DNA from 3 places in the Raoultella sp. genome. Region 3 is predicted to be linked to each of the others. Evidence: predicted binding sites of a transcription regulator. Region 3 holds the regulator's gene; each other region holds the start of a gene.
The links. The regulator LexA, encoded in region 3, represses DNA repair genes until DNA is damaged. The targets are predictions, from matches to a motif close to TNCTGTATGTACATACAGNA.
Positions count from the first base shown of each region.

Region 1: metR (HTH-type transcriptional regulator MetR) is a predicted target of LexA. The motif match lies at 2,738-2,757, and genes of this name have one in related genera.
Region 2: dinG (ATP-dependent DNA helicase DinG) is a predicted target of LexA. The motif match lies at 1,645-1,664, and genes of this name have one in related genera.

Region 1 covers NZ_JBCNNS010000018.1:33,847-40,401, forward strand. The annotation lists gene yigL (sugar/pyridoxal phosphate phosphatase YigL) at 77-877, shown strand; gene ACZAHD_RS04945 (carboxylate/amino acid/amine transporter) at 966-1,865, shown strand; gene metR (HTH-type transcriptional regulator MetR) at 1,753-2,706, opposite strand; gene metE (5-methyltetrahydropteroyltriglutamate--homocysteine S-methyltransferase) at 2,946-5,207, shown strand; gene ACZAHD_RS04960 (transporter substrate-binding domain-containing protein) at 5,363-6,052, shown strand; gene ACZAHD_RS04965 (dienelactone hydrolase family protein) at 6,057-6,555, opposite strand, start outside.
Region 2 covers NZ_JBCNNS010000006.1:9,180-15,734, forward strand. The annotation lists gene dinG (ATP-dependent DNA helicase DinG) at 1-1,631, opposite strand, end outside; gene rhlE (ATP-dependent RNA helicase RhlE) at 1,865-3,244, opposite strand; gene cecR (transcriptional regulator CecR) at 3,524-4,201, shown strand; gene hlyD (secretion protein HlyD) at 4,198-5,193, shown strand; gene ACZAHD_RS01710 (ATP-binding cassette domain-containing protein) at 5,186-6,555, shown strand, end outside.
Region 3 covers NZ_JBCNNS010000050.1:9,074-15,628, reverse strand. The annotation lists gene zur (zinc uptake transcriptional repressor Zur) at 1-394, shown strand, start outside; gene ACZAHD_RS11100 (CsbD family protein) at 486-695, opposite strand; gene dinF (MATE family efflux transporter DinF) at 822-2,138, opposite strand; gene lexA (transcriptional repressor LexA) at 2,207-2,815, opposite strand; gene ACZAHD_RS11085 (diacylglycerol kinase) at 3,035-3,403, opposite strand; gene plsB (glycerol-3-phosphate 1-O-acyltransferase PlsB) at 3,533-5,956, shown strand; gene ubiA (4-hydroxybenzoate octaprenyltransferase) at 6,024-6,555, opposite strand, start outside.

The DNA.
Region 1 (6,555 bases), on a different contig from region 3:
CAAATAAAAAAGCCTGATCGGACAGGCTCTTAATCCGGCGAAACGCTCGTCGCCCTGCTTAGAGGTTAAAATTTTTATGTACCAGGTTGTTGCATCTGACTTAGATGGCACGCTGCTTTCTCCCGATCACTACTTAACTCCCTACGCAAAAGAGACGCTGCAGCTGCTGACTGCGCGCGGGATCAATTTTGTCTTCGCTACCGGACGCCATTACATCGATGTCGGCCAGATTCGCGATAATCTCGGCATTCAATCCTACATGATCACCTCCAACGGCGCGCGCGTACACGACAGCGAGGGAAAACAGATCTTTGCGCATAACCTTGACCGCGATATCGCGGCCGATCTATTTGAAATGATGCGTAATGACCCGAAAGTCGTGACCAACGTCTACCGCGAAGACGAGTGGTATATGAACCGCCATCGCCCGGAAGAGATGCGTTTTTTCAAAGAAGCCGTGTTCAACTATAAACTCTACGAAGCGGGAGAGCTTGATCCGGACGGGATCAGCAAAGTATTTTTCACCTGTGAAGATCATGAGCATCTGCTGCCGCTGGAGCAGGCGATCAACGCCCGCTGGGGCGATCGCGTGAACGTCAGCTTCTCCACGTTGACCTGCCTGGAAGTGATGGCCGGAGGGGTGTCAAAGGGGCATGCGCTGGAAGCGGTCGCCAAAATGCTGGGCTATCGCCTGAAAGACTGCATCGCTTTTGGCGATGGCATGAACGACGCAGAAATGCTGTCGATGGCGGGTAAAGGCTGCATTATGCAGAATGCTCACCAGCGGCTGAAAGACCTGCATCCGGAGCTGGAAGTGATCGGCAGCAACGCTGGTGATGCGGTGCCGCATTATTTGCGGAAGCTCTATCTCGCCTGATAAAGACTGACGACTGTTTTTTTATTGTTCAGTTGTCAACCTGACTCTTCGCTACAATGAGTCCACTTCTTACTGGGAGACATTCATTGTGGCGCTACTGATTATTACCACTATCCTGTGGGCTTTTTCCTTTAGCCTGATAGGCGAATACCTGGCAGGTAGCGTCGATAGCTACTTTTCCGTGCTAATGCGCGTGGGTCTGGCGGCGCTGGTGTTCCTGCCGTTTCTGCGCACCCGCGGGCAATCGCCGCGTACTATCGTGCTCTACATGCTGGTCGGCGCAATGCAGCTTGGCATCATGTACCTGCTGGCATTCCGCGCCTATGTGTACCTGACGGTGTCTGAATTCCTGCTGTTTACCGTCTTTACCCCGCTTTATATCACGCTGATTTACGATTTGCTCAGCGGACGCAAGCTCCGTTGGGGATATCTGCTGAGCGCGGGGCTGGCGGTACTGGGCGCGGCCATTATTCGTTATGACAAAGTGAGCGATCATTTCTGGACGGGGTTGCTGTTGGTTCAGCTGTCGAACCTTAGTTTTGCTATCGGAATGGTGGGCTATAAACGTCTGATGGAGCTGCGTCCAATGCCGCAGCACAACGCGTTTGCGTGGTTCTATATGGGGGCTTTCCTGGTGGCGGTAGCGGCCTGGTTTATGCTGGGCAATCCGCAAAGGCTGCCAACCACAACGCTACAGTGGGGCGTGCTGGTCTGGCTGGGCGTGGCGGCGTCGGGGCTAGGTTACTTTATGTGGAACTACGGGGCCACCCAGGTGGATGCCGGAACGCTGGGTATTATGAATAACGTGCACGTACCAGCTGGGCTGCTGGTTAACCTTGCCATCTGGCAGGAACAGCCCCACTGGCCGAGCTTTATTACAGGAGCTCTGGTGATCCTGGCCTCACTGTGGGTCCATCGCCGTTGGGTCGCTCCGCACTCCGCACAAACGGCAAATGATCGCAAGCGTGATTCCGCGCTGAGCGAATAAACGCTTCAGTGACCGGCTGACGCTGTTCGCCGTCGCGTACCGCGGCGTACAGTCGGCTCCACAGTCCTTCGCCCAGGGTTTTGGTGATCACCAGACCCTGGCGCTCAAAACTTTCCACCACCCAGTGCGGCAGGGCGGCGATGCCCATCCGTGCGGCGACCATCTGGATTAACAGCAGGGTATTATCAACGCTTTTGAGCTGCGGGCTGATACCGGCCGGCTGCAGGAAGTGGCGCCAGATATCCAGGCGACCGCGCTGAACCGGATAAATCAACAGCAGTTCCGACGCCAGATCTTCCGGCGCAATGCGCGTTTTCACCGCCAGCGGATGCTCAGGCGCCAGCACCAGACGGACTTCAAAATCAAACATGGGCGAATAGTGCAGGCCGCTGCGTGGCAGGATATCGGAGGTCATCACCAGATCCAGCTCGCTTTGTTGCAGGGCGGGCTGTGGGTCAAAGGTAACGCCAGACTGGAAATCCACTTCGACGTGCGGCCAGCGGGCGCGGAAACTCTCCAGCGCCGGAGTCAGCCATTGAATGCAGCTATGACATTCGATAGCGATGCGCAGACGGGTTTGCTGCGGCTCGTGGCAGTCCTGCAGCGCACGGCTGATTTGTGGCAGAACCTGGTTTGCCAGCTGGAGCAGAATCTCCCCCTGCGGGGTGAAGCGCAGAGGCTGGCTTTTACGCACAAACAAGCGGAAGCCAAGGCGTTGTTCCAGATCGCTGAACTGGTGAGACAGGGCGGACTGGGTTTGATGCAGTGCCGCCGCAGCGCCTGCCAGCGACCCGCTGTTCCGCAACGCCTGTAGCGTTTTCAGGTGTTTAATTTCGATCATGAAAGTCCTTCACTTCGGCATGAATAATTTGCGCTTGAGGAATATACAGTACCTGTCAATTATGGATGTGTAAACATCTGGACGTCTAAACCTATCATATTTCGACTTGCAGAGGCGTTGGCTTCCTCGCGTACCCCAGCAGCTTACTTTAGTAAGCACCTGAGGATGCGCCTTGCTGCCAGCTGAACTATTTAGGGTTTTCCCGCAGAGACAAAATTAAAAAATATGAGGTCTTAAAAATGACAATTATTAATCACACCCTCGGTTTCCCTCGCGTTGGCCTGCGTCGCGAGCTGAAAAAAGCGCAAGAGAGTTACTGGGCAGGCAACTCGACCCGCGAAGAATTGCTGGCAGTGGGCCGCGAGCTGCGCGCACGCCACTGGGAGCAGCAGAAGCTGGCGGGCATTGACCTGCTGCCGGTGGGTGATTTCGCCTGGTACGACCATGTTCTGACCACCAGCCTGCTACTGGGTAACGTGCCGGCTCGTCATCAGAACAAAGATGGCTCGGTTGATATCGATACCCTGTTCCGCATTGGCCGCGGCCGTGCGCCGACCGGCGAACCGGCGGCAGCGGCAGAAATGACCAAATGGTTTAACACCAACTATCACTACATGGTGCCAGAGTTCACCAAAGGGCAGCAGTTTAAGCTGACCTGGACCCAGTTGCTGGATGAAGTGGACGAAGCGCTGGCGCTGGGTCATAAGATTAAACCCGTCCTGCTAGGGCCGGTGACTTATCTGTGGCTGGGTAAAGTAAAAGGCGAACAGTTTGACCGCCTGAGTCTGCTGAGCGACATCCTGCCGGTTTATCAGCAGGTGCTGGCAGAACTGGCAAAACGCGGCATCGAGTGGGTGCAGATTGACGAGCCGGCTCTGGTGCTGGAGCTGCCGCAGGCGTGGCTGAAAGCGTTCAAACCAGCGTATGACGCGCTCGCAGGCCAGGTTAAGCTGCTGCTGACCACCTACTTTGAAGGCATCACCGCCAACCTCGACACCATCGCCGCGCTGCCGGTGCAGGGTCTGCACGTTGACCTGGTTCACGGTAAAGATAATGTGGCCGATCTGCATCGGCGTCTGCCAGCCAACTGGCTGCTCTCTGCGGGCCTGATCAACGGTCGCAACGTCTGGCGCGCCGATCTGACGGAGAAGTCTGCGCAAATTAAAGATATCGTCGGTAAGCGTGAATTGTGGGTTGCCTCTTCCTGTTCCCTGCTGCACAGCCCGATCGATCTGAGCGTGGAAACCCGTCTCGATGCGGAAGTGAAAAGCTGGTTTGCCTTCGCCCTGCAAAAATGTGTCGAGCTGGCGCTGTTGCGCGATGCGCTGAACAGCGGTGATACGGCGAAACTGGTGGAATGGAGCGCGCCAATTCAGGCTCGCCGCCACTCAACCCGCGTGCATAACGCCGCAGTGGAAAAACGCCTGGCGGCAATTACTGCACAGGACAGCCAGCGTAACAGTTCGTACGCTGAGCGCGCCCAGGCGCAACGTGCGCGCTTCAATCTGCCGGCGTGGCCGACCACGACCATCGGCTCTTTCCCACAAACTACAGAGATCCGCGGCCTGCGTCTGGACTTCAAAAAAGGCAATCTCGATGCCAGCAACTACCGCACCGGTATTGCTGAACACATCAGACAGGCGATTGTTGAGCAGGAACGTTTAGGGTTAGATGTTCTGGTTCACGGCGAAGCCGAGCGTAACGACATGGTGGAGTACTTCGGTGAACACCTCGACGGGTTCATCTTCACGCAAAATGGCTGGGTACAGAGCTACGGCTCCCGCTGCGTGAAACCGCCGGTGGTTATCGGGGATGTCAGCCGCCCGGAAGCGATCACCGTTGAGTGGGCGAAGTTTGCGCAGTCGCTGACCGACAAGCCGGTGAAAGGCATGCTGACCGGTCCGGTGACGATTCTTTGCTGGTCTTTCCCGCGTGAAGACGCCAGCCGCGAAACCATCGCGAAACAGATTGCGCTGGCGCTGCGTGACGAAGTGGCGGATCTGGAAGCGGCCGGTATCGGCATCATCCAGATTGATGAACCGGCGCTGCGTGAAGGCCTGCCGCTCAAGCGTAGTGACTGGGATGCTTACCTGCAGTGGGGCGTGGAAGCCTTCCGGATCAACGCTGCGGTGGCGCGGGATGATACTCAGATCCACACCCATATGTGTTATTGCGAGTTCAATGACATCATGGATTCGATTGCCGCGCTGGATGCGGATGTGATCACCATTGAAACCTCGCGCTCTGACATGGAGCTGCTGGAGTCGTTTGAAGAGTTTGAATACCCGAATGAAATCGGGCCGGGCGTATATGACATCCATTCACCGAACGTCCCGAGCGTGGAGTGGATTCAAGCGCTGCTGGCGAAAGCGGCGCAGCGTATCCCGGCAGAGCGTCTGTGGGTCAACCCGGATTGCGGCCTGAAAACCCGCGGCTGGCCGGAAACCCGCGCCGCGCTGGCCAACATGGTGAAAGCTGCGCAGAACCTGCGCCAGGCATAATTCAGTCCCCCCGTCCCGGAGGAGGCTCAGGCCTCCTCTTCTTTTTTGTCTTTTTTATTCCGTGCGGGTAAATGCACTGTTCAACCTGCGGAGTTTCCCCGGCTGGGCTACGCTTAGCTGCACCGAGCAAGCACAGATATTCCTGGAGGAGAATGATGACCAGGCTTGACGATCTGCAGCGGTCTTTACGTTTTGCTATTAATCTGGGGAACCCGGTTCTCGCCACGTTATTGCCGGATAATACCCCTGGCGGTATCACCGCCGAATTAGCCAAAAAACTGGCCGCTGAATGCGGTGGCGAGGCGCGATTTGTGACCTGGCCGACGGCTGGAAAAGTGGTTGATGCGGCCTTGCTGGACCAGTGGGATATTGCTTTTCTGGCGATTGATCCCGCTCGTGAAGACAAACTGTGCTTCACCCCGCCCTATGTCACAATTGAAAGTTCAGTGCTGGTCAGAAACGACAGCGATATTCACTCCGTACAGGAAATGGATCGTCCGGGAGTAACGATTAACGTCGGGAAAGGCGCGGCCTATGAGCTGCATCTGATTCGAACGCTACATCATGCGGCGATGCAGCAGTACGCCACTTCCCAGGAGGCGATTCGCGCTTTTATCGCTGGGGAAGGGGATATGGTTGCCGGGATCCGTCAACCGCTTGCCAGCGTGGCACGGGAATATCCACAGCTTCGCTTACTGCCTGATAGCTTCAGCCAGATACAGCAAGCGATTTGTGTCCCCCGAAACAGGCGACAGCACTATGAATTTGTCTGTGGTTGCCTGGCGGAATGGATGAATGACGGAACGATCGCCGACATGATTAACCGCCATATCGGCAACCGTTAGCGGCTCACCCGCGCTTCCCGCCATACAGTGCAAACCACGCCAGCATGCGCTGCCAGCCGTCTTTGGCCGACTCTTCATGATAGCTGGCGCGATAGTCGGCGTTAAAGGCGTGATCGGCTTCCGGGTAGACGACGATCTCCGCTTTGGCGTTGGCCGCGCGAAGCGCGTGACGCATGGTTTCCACCGTATCCTGCGGGATGCTGGCGTCTTTGCCACCGTACAACCCCAGCACCGGTGCGTTGAGATCAACAGCGATATCCACCGGATATTTCGCTGAGTTCAGGGTTTTCTGCCCGACCAGCTTCCCGTACCAGGCGACGGCGGCCTTCAGTTGCGGGTTGTGGGCGGCATAAAGCCAGGTAATGCGTCCACCCCAGCAGAAGCCGGTGATCAGCAGGCGGTGAGCATCGCCTCCGTGGCGTGCAGCCCAGCTGGCGACATGGTCGAGGTCCGCCAGCACCTGGGCATCCGGTACTTTGCTGACCAGTTCCTGGAACAAGGTA
Region 2 (6,555 bases), on a different contig from region 3:
CCGCTGGCGAACAGCACCAGCATCCCGAGGTGCTTTTTACTTTCAACCTGCTCGCGGAAATAAGCCGCCATTTCAGCAATATGCTGCTCTTCGTTATCGATAAGCGGCTCATAGCGCATCTGCGGGATAACAATTTTGCCCTGCTCAACATGGTTAAAGGGGGAATCCAGCGCCACGAAGCGGTCGCCAGCTTTCTCTTTCAACCCGCTCATCTCCTGCAGGCGTGAAAAGCTGTTTAATGAGCGCAAGGTGGCGGAGGTGACGACAATATGCGGCACGCTACGCCACAGCAATCTTTCCAGCTGCTCGCTGACGCGAATGCCGACGCAGTGAAACCAGATATGCGTCTGACCATCGCGCATATCGCGTGTCACCCATTTGGTGACCGGCGCACCAGATGACTGCGCCAGCGACGCCAGCCGCCACAGCTTGCTCTGGCTTTCAAACATCCCCAGCGCACGGTTCATTTGCAGCAGAACCCGATGCAGGCGTACCACGTCGTGACTAGCGGTTTTTTCCCCGAGGTCGTTAAGAAAGAGCTCCGCCAGCCCGCGCAACATCTCGGTCAGTTTCGCCAGGCGCTGGCAGATATCCATCACCTCCTGCGGCAACTCGCCCATCGGAAAACGATGCTCGGCTTCCTGGCCGGCAGACATATAGAGATTAAGGATAGCGTTCAGCGAGGCGATCAGTTCATACAGCTCCTCACAGTGGCTGGTCAGGCGCTCAGGATTGGCCAGCGGCGGCGTAGTTTTCGGCCGAAACTGCTCCATACAGGTCGCCACCAGCTTAGTGAACAGATCCAGCTGTAGCCGGTACCAGGAGGCGGTCATTTCCGCACTCATTTCCAGCGCGTCGCGGGCTACGTCCGGTAAATGATGGCCTTCATCGAGCACCAGCAGTAGGTTTTTCGGCTCCGGCAACACCGCTTCGCTCTCCATTGCCGCCATCACCAGCGCATGGTTCGCCACCACCACTTCCGCCTCCTGGATTTCTCGTCGGGCAACAAAGAACGGACATTCGCGATAATAGTGGCAGTTGCGATTGAGGCAGCTGGCTTTGTCGGTGCTCAGGCGGCTCCATAGCGCATCATCGACAGGTTTATCGGTGTGATCGCGCAGACCGTCCCAGCGGTAGCTGTCGAGGTCGGTTTTCAGCGTCGCGCACAGCTTCTGTTCAGCCTGATTATTCGGCGTGAGATCGTCATCGAGAAACGCCAGCAGGTCCTGCTGCGTTGGTTCAGTGCTGGCCAGCGCCGTAAGATTGCGCGGGCAAACATAGCGCCCGCGACCAAACGCGGCGGTAAAACGCAGATCGGGAATAATTTTGCGCAGCAGCGGCAGATCTTTGCTGTAGATCTGATCCTGTAGCGCTACGTTGGCGGTACTCACCACCAGGGTTTTCTGCTGCTCACGGGCGATGGCGATGCCGGGAATCAGGTATGACAACGTCTTCCCGACGCCAGTGGGCGCCTCAATGGCCAGGTGTCGGCCTTCTTCCCCGGCAAACGTTTTTGCCACATCGGCAATCATCTGCCGCTGTGGCGGACGGGGAATAAAATCCGGAATCTGTTCCTGAAGCGCCTTATACCAGGCGGCAATTTGCGCTTTCAGCGCAGCGGTCAAAGCCATGAGAAAACCTGAATACTGTATAAACAGCCACTATTGTGACACTTTTTGCCTAGCAGGAGGAGTTTCTTTCTGAGCAATGTGGAATGATGCTCGGGATTTGTCAATCTACCGACCGGGAATCACCGGGCTCGCGCAGGAAGAACCCAGAGACACCATGTACGCTGCGTGCAAGTGACGTTGCATCATCCGGGCAAAGCGTGTTGCCCGGATGATGTCCATGTGGCGGGAGGCGGTTACTCAGCGGCCGCAGGTTTACGCGGGCGACGGCGGCGCTGTTGCTCGCCAGCCGGTTTCGCCTCGCCGCTGCGGCGCGAAGGTTTCGCCCCGGTTTTCGGCGCTTCGCCATCATTACGACGCGGCGCAGACTGCTGGCTGCGACCCTGCCCCTGGGCGTTACGTCCTTGCCCCTGACCACGACCGCCGCCACCGCTACGCTGCTGGCGGCCGTTTTGAATCGGTTCCGCTCTGATAGACGGATCCGGTGCATAGCCATCGATGGCAATACGCGGAATCTCTTTTTTCAGCAGACGTTCGATATCATGCAGCAGTTTATGCTCGTCTACGCAGACCAGCGACAGCGCTTCGCCGGTGGCGGCTGCGCGACCGGTACGGCCGATACGATGAACATAATCTTCCGGTACGTTAGGCAGCTCGTAGTTGACGACGTGCGGCAGCTCTTCGATATCCAGCCCACGCGCGGCGATATCCGTCGCCACCAGCACGCGAATACCGCCGGATTTAAAGTCGGCTAATGCGCGGGTACGCGCCCCCTGGCTCTTGTTGCCATGAATAGCCGCACTGCGGATGCCGTCTTTGTTCAGTTGCTCAGCCAGGTGGTTGGCACCATGTTTGGTGCGGGTAAAGACCAGCACCTGCTGCCAGTTACCTTCACCGATCATCTGCGACAGCAGTTCCCGCTTACGTTTCTTATCAACGAAATGGACGTGCTGCGTTATCTGCTCGGAAGCGGTATTACGGCGAGCCACTTCGATTTCCAGCGGATTATGTAGCAACTTTTCCGCCAGCGTTTTGATGTCGTCGGAGAAGGTCGCAGAGAACAGCAGGTTCTGGCGCTTCGCCGGGAGCTTCGCCAGCACGCGGCGAATATCATGAATAAAGCCCATATCGAGCATGCGGTCGGCTTCATCAAGCACCAGGATTTCAACCTTGTCCAGGCTGACGGCATTCTGATGTTCAAGATCCAGCAGGCGCCCAGGGGTCGCCACCAGAATATCGACGCCGCTGCGCAGTTTCATCATCTGCGGGTTAATACTCACCCCGCCAAAGACTACCAGCGAACGAATATTCAGGTACTTGCTGTAATCGCGAACGTTTTCGCCGATCTGTGCCGCCAGTTCACGTGTTGGCGTGAGGATCAACGCGCGCACCGGACGACGGCCTTTCGCATGCGGCTCTTTCTGAATCAGATGCTGCAGGAGCGGCAGGGTAAAACCTGCCGTTTTGCCGGTGCCGGTCTGGGCGCTTGCCATCAGATCGCGTCCCTGCAACACCGCAGGAATAGCCTGTTGCTGAATGGGGGTTGGCTCAAGGTAACCCTGCTCGGCGACAGCGCGCAGGATCTCAGGGTTCAGGCCAAGGGAATCAAAAGACATAACAACTCCAAACCACCCCGGCCCGTGACAGGCGTAGTTTTCGGGGTGATTATTGCGAATAGAGATGGCAAAAACCACAATGCCATGAAGGGGCGCAGTCTAGCAGGTTTTGTGACGCAACGCATAAATATCCCCTCAGAGTCTCTGCGCCGGACAATCCTCGCCACGGGCGCTTGCAAAGGTCATACGGAAAACACGAAAGAGAGTAGCCACTCTGCTGGACAGTGACACGAACTGGACATATTCTTAATCAATCGATTGATTAATTTTTATAGTGCGATGACGACAACTCCGGTAACCACCAAAGGCGAACAAGCCAGAAGCCAGCTGATTGCCGCAGCCATCGCCCAGTTCGGCGAATACGGCCTGCACGCAACCACCCGCGATATTGCCGCACAGGCCGGGCAAAATATTGCGGCGATCCCCTACTATTTTGGCTCCAAGGACGATCTCTATCTCGCCTGCGCCCAGTGGATTGCCGATTTTATCAGCCATAATTTTCGTCCGCATGCCGAAGCGGCGGAAACGTTGCTGGCGACCCCTTCGCCGGATAAAGCGGCGATTCGGGGACTGATTCTGCGCGCCTGCCAGAATATGATTTTGCTGTTGACCCAGGATGACACGGTCAATTTGAGCAAATTCATCTCCCGCGAGCAACTTTCCCCTACCCCGGCCTACCAGCTAATCCACTGTCAGGTGATCGCACCGCTCCATCGCTATCTGACCCGCCTGATCGCCGCATTTACCGGCCTTGATGCCGATGACACACCAATGATTCTGCACACCCACGCGCTGTTGGGCGAAATTCTCGCCTTCCGACTGGGGCGGGAAACCATTTTGCTGCGGACCGGATGGACGCAGTTCGACGAAGAAAAAACTGAGCAAATTTATCAGGTTATCGCCTGCCATATTGATTTCGTTCTGCAAGGGTTATTGCAAAGGAGCTTGGGATCATGAAAAAACCCGTCATCATCGTTCTGTTAGTGCTGCTGCTGATTGCCGCATTCGGCGGCGGCTGGTGGTGGTATCAAAGCAGCCAGCAGAGGGAACTGACCCTGTATGGCAACGTCGATATTCGCACCGTGAACATGAGCTTCCGCGTCGGCGGGCGACTGGCCTCGCTGAACGTTGATGAAGGCGATAAGATTCAGGCCGGGCAAATATTAGGTCAGCTCGATCGCGCCCCGTATGAAAACGCTTTACAGCAGGCTCAGGCGAATGTCTCCACCGCTCAGGCGCAGTATGACCTGATGATGGCCGGCTACCGAGCGGAAGAGATAGCCCAGGCCGCCGCCGCCGTCAAACAAGCGCAGGCCGCATACGATTATGCGCAGAACTTCTACCAGCGCCAGTTGGGGCTGCGTCAGAACAGCGCCATCTCGGTTAACGATGTGGAAAATGCCCGCTCCTCACGCGACCAGGCTCAGGCGACGCTGAAGTCCGCGCAGGACAAGCTACGCCAGTATCGTGCCGGCAACCGCCCGCAGGAAATCGCCCAGGCCAAAGCCAGCCTTGAACAGGCGCAGGCGGCCCTGGCGCAGGCCAGACTCGACCTGCACGATACCACGCTTACCGCCCCTTCCGACGGCACGCTGATGACCCGCGCCGTCGAACCGGGCAGCATGCTCAGCGCCGGCGGCACGGTCATGACGCTGTCGCTGACCCATCCGGTATGGGTCCGTGCCTACATTGATGAAAAAAATCTCGGTCAGGCGGTGCCCGGACGAGAAGTGCTGCTCTATACCGATAGTCGCCCGAATCAACCCTGGCATGGCAAAATTGGCTTTGTGTCGCCGAGCGCCGAATTTACGCCGAAGACCGTAGAGACGCCAGATTTACGTACCGACCTCGTCTATCGCCTGCGTATTGTTGTCACCGATGCGGATGATTCGCTGCGCCAGGGGATGCCGGTGACCGTGACCTTCAGCAACGGGAACGGACATGAGTGAGGACGTTATCACGCTCAGCGGGCTAACCCGCCGCTTCGCCGGCATGGACCGCCCCGCCGTAGCACCGCTCAACTGCACCATCCACGCTGGCTATGTTACCGGTCTGGTCGGCCCTGACGGCGCCGGGAAAACCACCTTGATGCGCATGCTCGCCGGACTACTGAAGGCCGATGGCGGCGCCGCCAGAGTGATCGGTTTCGACCCGATTGCCGACGACAGCGCGCTGCACGCGGTGCTCGGCTATATGCCGCAAAAATTTGGCCTGTACGAAGACCTGACGGTCATGGAAAACCTCACGCTGTATGCCGACCTGCGCAGCGTTACCGGCGAGACGCGCAGGAAAACCTTCTCTCGCCTGCTGGAATTTACCTCCCTCGGCCCCTTTACCGAACGCCTGGCGGGGAAGCTTTCCGGCGGGATGAAGCAGAAACTGGGCCTCGCCTGCACCCTGGTGGGCGAGCCAAAAGTCCTGCTGCTCGATGAACCAGGCGTCGGGGTTGACCCCATTTCCCGCCGTGAACTGTGGCAAATGGTGCATGAACTGGCGGGCGACGGGATGCTGATCCTCTGGAGCACCTCCTACCTTGATGAAGCAGAACAGTGCCGCGACGTCCTGCTAATGAATGAAGGCCAGCTGCTTTATCAGGGTGAGCCGAAAGCATTGACCCAAACCATGGCCGGCCGCAGTTTCCTCGTCTCCAGCCGCGAGGAAAATAACCGTCGCCTTCTGCAACGGGCGCTGAAGCTGCCGCAGATCAGCGATGGCGTGATTCAGGGGAAATCGGTCCGCCTGATCCTGAAAAAAGAGGCCACCGTTGAAGAGGTGCAACGCAACGCTAGCATGCCGACGCTGGAGATTACCGAAACCGCGCCGCGCTTTGAAGACGCATTCATCGATCTGCTGGGTGGTGCCGCGACCGCGGAATCGCCGCTGGGCGAAATTATCCATCGCGTAGGGGGTACAGCCGATGAAACGGTGATTGCCGCACAAAGCCTGACCAAAAAATTCGGCGACTTCGCCGCCACCGACCACATCGATTTCAGCGTCAAACGAGGGGAAATTTTCGGTCTGCTCGGCCCTAACGGCGCCGGCAAATCCACCACCTTTAAAATGATGTGCGGCCTGCTGGTGCCAACCTCCGGCAAAGCGCTGGTACTGGGAATGGACCTGAAAGTCAGCTCCGGGAAGGCGCGCCAGCGTCTCGGTTACATGGCGCAGAAGTTTTCACTGTACGGCAACCTGACCGTGGAGCAAAACCTGAGCTTCTTCTCGGGCGTTTACGGCCTGCGGGGTAGAGTCCAGAACGAAAAAATCGCCCGGATGAGCGACGCATTTGGTCTGAAAAACATCGCCGGCCATGC
Region 3 (6,555 bases):
GATTAGCGCCTATGACCTGCTCGACCTGCTGCGCGAGAAAGAGCCGCAGGCGAAACCGCCGACGGTTTATCGGGCGCTGGAGTTTTTGCTGGAACAGGGGTTCGTGCACAAGGTGGAATCCACCAACAGCTACGTGCTGTGTCATCTTTTCGATCAGCCGACCCATAGCTCGGCCATGTTTATCTGCGACCGCTGCGGTGTGGTGAAAGAAGAGTGCGCAGAAGGTGTTGAAGACATTATGCATACGCTGGCGGCCAGAATGGGCTTTGCGCTACGCCATAATGTGATTGAGGCCCACGGCCTGTGCGCAAGTTGTGTCGAGGTCGAAGCCTGTAGCACCCCGGAGCACTGCCATCACGACCATACTATCCAGATTAAAAAGAAAGCCCGCTGAGGCTATCGCCGCAGCGGAAATCCGGGTTGCCGGTACCTCCGTGTACCATCGGGCAGGCAATAACAAAGGGTTGATTCGTTAACCCCCACTGCTACCAGCGGTGATCGTTTTTTCGTTCCCAGTCAGAGACTTCTTTCTCCGCCTGATCTTTGGCGTAGCCATATCGTTCCTGGATTTTACCGACCAGCTGGTCACGCTTACCCTCAATGACGGTCATATCGTCATCGGTCAGCTTGCCCCATTTCTCTTTCGCTTTACCTTTCAACTGTTTCCAGTTACCGCCGATTTCGTCTTTGTTCATAATTCAATCCTCATCGTTCGGTGAGTTAACAGCCCGCTACGTGCCGGACATAGTATTAACTATAGATGAGAATTCTGAGTTAAATTTATTATTCGGAATCTTTAACCAATTACACGTCAAAAATCACTACGAAAACCAGGTGCCACGCCGCCAATGTCGCCGCCAGATAAGCGCCAGCGACAGACCGCGCAGCGCGAGGAACACCGCCAGCGCCAGCCATAGTGCGTGGTTGCCAAGGACCGGCAGCATCAGCAACGTCAGGGCAAATCCCGCCGCCGCCACCGCCATACTGTTGCGCATCTCAGCCCCGCGCGTCGCACCGATGAACATGCCATCCAGCAAATAACACCACACGCCAATCACCGGCAGAACGATCTGCCAGATCAGGTAGCGATCGGCAAGCAGCTGAAGCGAAGGCAGCGAGGTCAACAGGGTGATAATCTGCTGTCCCGCTACGGCATAGGTCGCCGCAAAAGCCAACGCCACCATTCCCGATTGACGACAGGCAGCCCGCCAGACATCAAGCAGTTGGCTACCATTACGCGCGCCGTACGCCTGTCCGGAGTGCGCTTCCACGGCATAAGCGAATCCATCCAGGGCATAGGCGGTGAAGGTCAGCATAGTCATCAGAAGCGCGTTGACGGCGACGATTTCACCACCAAGGCGAGCGCCGAAGACGGTCACCGCACCGAAGCAGAGCTGGAGCAGCAGAGAACGCAGCATGATATCGCGATTGAGCGCCAGCAAACGGCGCACGTCTCCGCGCCACGCGCGCTTCAGCAGGGCGAAAGACACACCGCGCAGCGTCAGCACACGCCTTGCCATCAGCAGTCCCATGATCAAGGTGACATATTCAGCGGTGACCGTTGCCAGCGCGGCGCCCTGGACGTTCATCTGTAGGCCCATTACCAGCCAAAGGTCGAGTACGATATTCAGCAGATTGCCGACGATCAGCAAAATCACCGGCGCCCGGGCATACTGCACGCCCAGCAGCCAACCGAGCAGCACCAGATTTGCCAGCGATGCTGGCGCGCTCAACCAGCGGATGTCGAGAAAGCGCCGCGCCTGCTCTAGCACCGCTTCATTGCCACCAACAATATGCAACGCCAGATCGATAAGCGGGGTTCGGAAAAGCACAATCAGCAGGCCGGCGCCGGTTGCCAGCCCCAGCGGCTGCACCAGCGCCCGCGCCAGGCGGAGAGGATCCTTTGCGCCAAAGGCCTGTGCTGTCAGTCCGGTGGTACTCATTCGCAGGAAAAGCAGCAGCATGAAGAGAAAACTGGTGGCCGTCGCGCCGATCGCGACACCGCCGAGGTAAACCGGGCTGTCGAGATGACCAATCACCGCAGTATCCACCAGTCCCAGCAGCGGAACGGTGATATTGGAGAAAATCATGGGTAGCGCCAGGCGCCACAGGGCCTTATCAGCAGCGTTAAAAAACATGAGAAAGAGCCTGAGCGGAAGGAGACTGCGCAGCATCATGCATCAGACGATGCTGCGTGGAGAAGGTGTTACAGCCACTCACCGTTGCGAATCACGCCGACGGCCAGCCCTTCAATAGTGAAGTTTTGCTCGCGTAGATTCACCACGATAGGGGAAAATTCGCTGTTTTCTGGCAGAAGTTCGACGATGTTACCCTGTTTTTTAAGACGCTTAACGGTAACCTCTTCATCAATACGCGCCACGACAACCTGGCCGTTGCGGACATCCTGAGTTTTATGGACCGCCAGCAAATCGCCATCGAGAATACCGATGTCTTTCATTGACATACCGCTAACACGCAGCAAAAAGTCGGCATTCGGCTTGAACATCGCCGGATCGACCTGAAAATGGCCCTCAATATGCTGCTGAGCCAGCAGTGGTTCACCGGCCGCCACGCGGCCAATCAACGGCAAGCCGGGTTCTTCTTCCGTCAGCAGGCGAATCCCCCGGGATGCGCCGGAGATAATCTCGATCGCGCCCTTACGCGCCAGCGCTTTCAGGTGTTCTTCCGCCGCGTTTGGAGAACGGAACCCCAAGCGCTGAGCAATTTCCGCACGCGTCGGCGGCATGCCCGTCTGGCTGATGTGATCCCGAATGAGATCAAACACCTCTTGCTGCCTGGTCGTTAACGCTTTCATCCCGCCCCCTGGGTGTATATACAGTTATGCTGTGAGTATATACAGCTAACGGTGATTTTGGAATCAAATTTCACACAAAAATCAGGAGATTCTTTCCATTTTGTGTCCCTGATAACCCATTACGCCAGGGGTTATTGTCGCCGGTCGGACAAAAAACCATCGGGGTTGCCCGATCATCGGGAAGACATAGCAACACGGGACATCTCACAAAGCGGCCGCTTAGTGATAGCGGGCCCAGAGCAAGAAGCCCCAGGTGATCAGCGCGATCACAATGGCCAGCAGCACTGCCGCAGAGCCCATATCTTTCGCACGACCGGACAGCTCATGATGTTCAGGGCCAATACGGTCCACCACCGCTTCAATCGCGCTATTAAGAATTTCAACTATCATCACTATCAGGACCGAGCCTATCAGCAGCACACGCGTGATGGCGTCCACGTCCAGCCAGCAGGCGATCGCGACGGCAACAATTGCGGCGACGCCTTCTTGCCGAAATGCGGCCTCGTTGATCCATGCCGCGCGGAACCCTTTCCAGGAATAACCTGCCGCTTTAATGATTCGGGTTAACCCAGTGGTATTATTGGCCATCAAAAGAACCTTTTTATGTAAATGACGTCAATGAGTGTACGCGTTTGCCGCGTGGCAACGGAAATTTTGCACACTTTCTGTTATTCTTGCCGCGCATTTGCATGATTAACCAGAGGCTTCACATCGTTTATGTCCGGCTGGCAACGAATTTACTATAAATTACTGAATTTACCATTACGGGTGCTGGTAAAAAGCAAGTCTATTCCCGCAGAACCTGCACAGGAATTAGGGCTGGATACCTCGCGTCCTATCATGTACGTCCTGCCTTATAATTCAAAGGCGGACCTGCTGACCTTGCGTGCCCAGTGTCTGGAGCACGATTTACCCGATCCGCTTGAACCGCTGGAAATTGACGGCGCGCTGCTGCCGCGCTACGTATTTATCCACGGCGGCCCGCGCGTCTTTACCTACTACGCGCCGAAAGAAGAGTCGATTAAGCTGTTCCACGACTACCTGGATCTGCACCGCAACCACCCTGACCTGGACGTGCAAATGGTGCCGGTGTCGGTGATGTTTGGTCGTGCGCCAGGGCGCGAAAAAGGCGAAGTTAATCCGCCGCTGCGCATGCTGAATGGCATTCAGAAGTTCTTCGCCGTCCTGTGGCTGGGACGCGACAGCTTTGTCCGTTTCTCGCCGCCGGTTTCTCTGCGCAGAATGGCCACCGAACACGGCACCGATAAAATTATCGCCCAGAAGCTGGCCCGCGTCGCGCGTATGCACTTCGCCCGCCAACGTCTGGCAGCCGTCGGTCCGCGCCTGCCGGCGCGTCAGGATCTGTTCAATAAGCTGCTGGCATCCAAAGCCATCGCCCGCGCGGTGGAAGATGAAGCGCGCAGCAAGAAAATCTCCCATGAGAAGGCGCAGCAAAACGCCATCGCACTGATGGAAGAGATCGCCGCGAACTTCTCTTATGAGATGATTCGCCTCACTGACCGCGTTCTTGGCTTTACCTGGAACCGTCTGTATCAGGGGATCAACGTCCACAACGCCGAGCGCGTACGTCAGTTGGCCCATGAAGGGCACGAAATTGTCTACGTACCGTGCCATCGTAGTCATATGGATTACCTGCTGCTCTCCTACGTTCTGTATCACCAGGGGCTGGTGCCGCCGCATATTGCCGCCGGCATCAACCTGAACTTCTGGCCAGCAGGCCCCATTTTCCGCCGCGGCGGCGCCTTCTTTATTCGCCGCACCTTTAAGGGCAATAAGCTCTACTCAACGGTGTTCCGCGAGTATCTCGGCGAGTTGTTCAGCCGGGGTTACTCCGTGGAGTACTTCGTTGAAGGGGGCCGATCTCGTACCGGCCGTCTGCTGGATCCGAAAACCGGTACTCTGTCGATGACCATCCAGGCCATGCTGCGCGGCGGGACCCGTCCGATTACGCTGGTGCCTATCTACATCGGTTACGAGCACGTGATGGAAGTGGGCACCTACGCCAAAGAGCTGCGCGGCGCGACGAAAGAAAAAGAGAGCCTGCCGCAAATGCTGCGCGGCCTGAGCAAGCTGCGTAACCTCGGTCAGGGCTATGTTAACTTTGGCGAACCGCTGCCGCTGATGTCTTACCTGAACCAGCATGTTCCGGAATGGCGTGAGTCTATCGATCCGATCGAAGCCGTTCGCCCATCATGGCTGACGCCGACGGTCAACAACATTGCTTCCGATCTGATGGTGCGCATCAACAACGCCGGCGCAGCCAACGCCATGAATCTGTGCTGCACCGCGCTGCTGGCCTCTCGTCAACGCTCGTTGACCCGTGAACAGCTGACGCAACAGCTGGAGTGTTACCTCGATCTGCTGCGCAACGTGCCGTACTCCCCGGATGCGACCACGCCGGCGGCTTCCGCCAGCGAGCTGATTGACCACGCGCTGAAGATGAATAAGTTCGAGGTCGAGAAAGACACTATCGGCGATATCATCATTCTGCCGCGCGAGCAGGCGGTGCTGATGACCTACTATCGCAACAACATCGCCCATATGCTGATGCTGCCGTCGCTGCTGGCGGCAATTATTACCCAGCATCGTCGTATCTCCCGCGCGGAAGTACTGCGTCATGTTGAGATGTTCTATCCGCTGCTGAAGGCCGAGCTGTTCCTGCGCTGGGAAAAAGCCGAGCTGGCTGGGATCATCGATGCGCTGGCGGCGGAAATGCAGCGCCAGGGGCTGATTGTCCTGAGCGATGATGCAATCAGCATCAATCCGTCCCACTCCCGGTCCTTGCAACTGTTGGCCGCAGGCGCGCGTGAAACGCTCCAGCGCTATGCCATTACCTTCTGGCTGCTGAGCGCGAACCCGTCGATCAACCGTAGTTCGCTGGAGAAAGAGAGCCGCACGGTGGCACAGCGTCTGTCGGTGCTGCACGGTATCAACGCCCCGGAATTCTTCGATAAAGCGGTATTCAGTACGTTAGTGCTGACGCTGCGCGATGAGGGCTATATCAGCGACACCGGCGATGCGGAGCCGTCAGAGACGCTGAAGGTGTACCAGATGCTGGCTGACCTGATTACGTCGGACGTGCGCTTGACGATTGAAAGCGTCACGCAGGATGAAGCGTAACGGCTGAGACAGGCTTACCTCTCCCCCGGCCCGGCGTTTGCGCCGCACGCCGGGGGAAAGAAAGAGACTACTGCAAATAGCTCATCGCCAGACCGAGAAACACGACCAGTCCAACGTAGTTATTATTTAAAAACGCTTTAAAGCAGGCGTCACGTTCGCGACGGAAAATCAGCTTCTGCTGCCAGAAAAACAGTCCTGCGGCGATAAACAGCGACCAGTAATATTCCCAGTGCAGCCCGTTCAGCCAGCCGACAGCGGCCATCAGTACCAACACCCCAATCTGCAAGATACCGATAATGGTACGGTCATGTTCGCCGAACAAGATCGCCGTTGATTTAATCCCAATTTTAACGTCATCGTCCCTGTCGACCATCGCGTACTGGGTATCGTAAGCCACCGCCCACAAAATATTGGCGAGGAACATCAGCCAACAGCTTAACGGTAACGTTTCACTCACCGCCGAGAAGGCCATCGGAATCGACCAGCCGAACGCCGCGCCCAGCACCACCTGCGGCAGATGAGTGTAGCGCTTCATAAACGGATATACCCACGCCAGCGCCAGCGCCGCCACCGACAGCAGGATGGTCATGGTGTTTAAG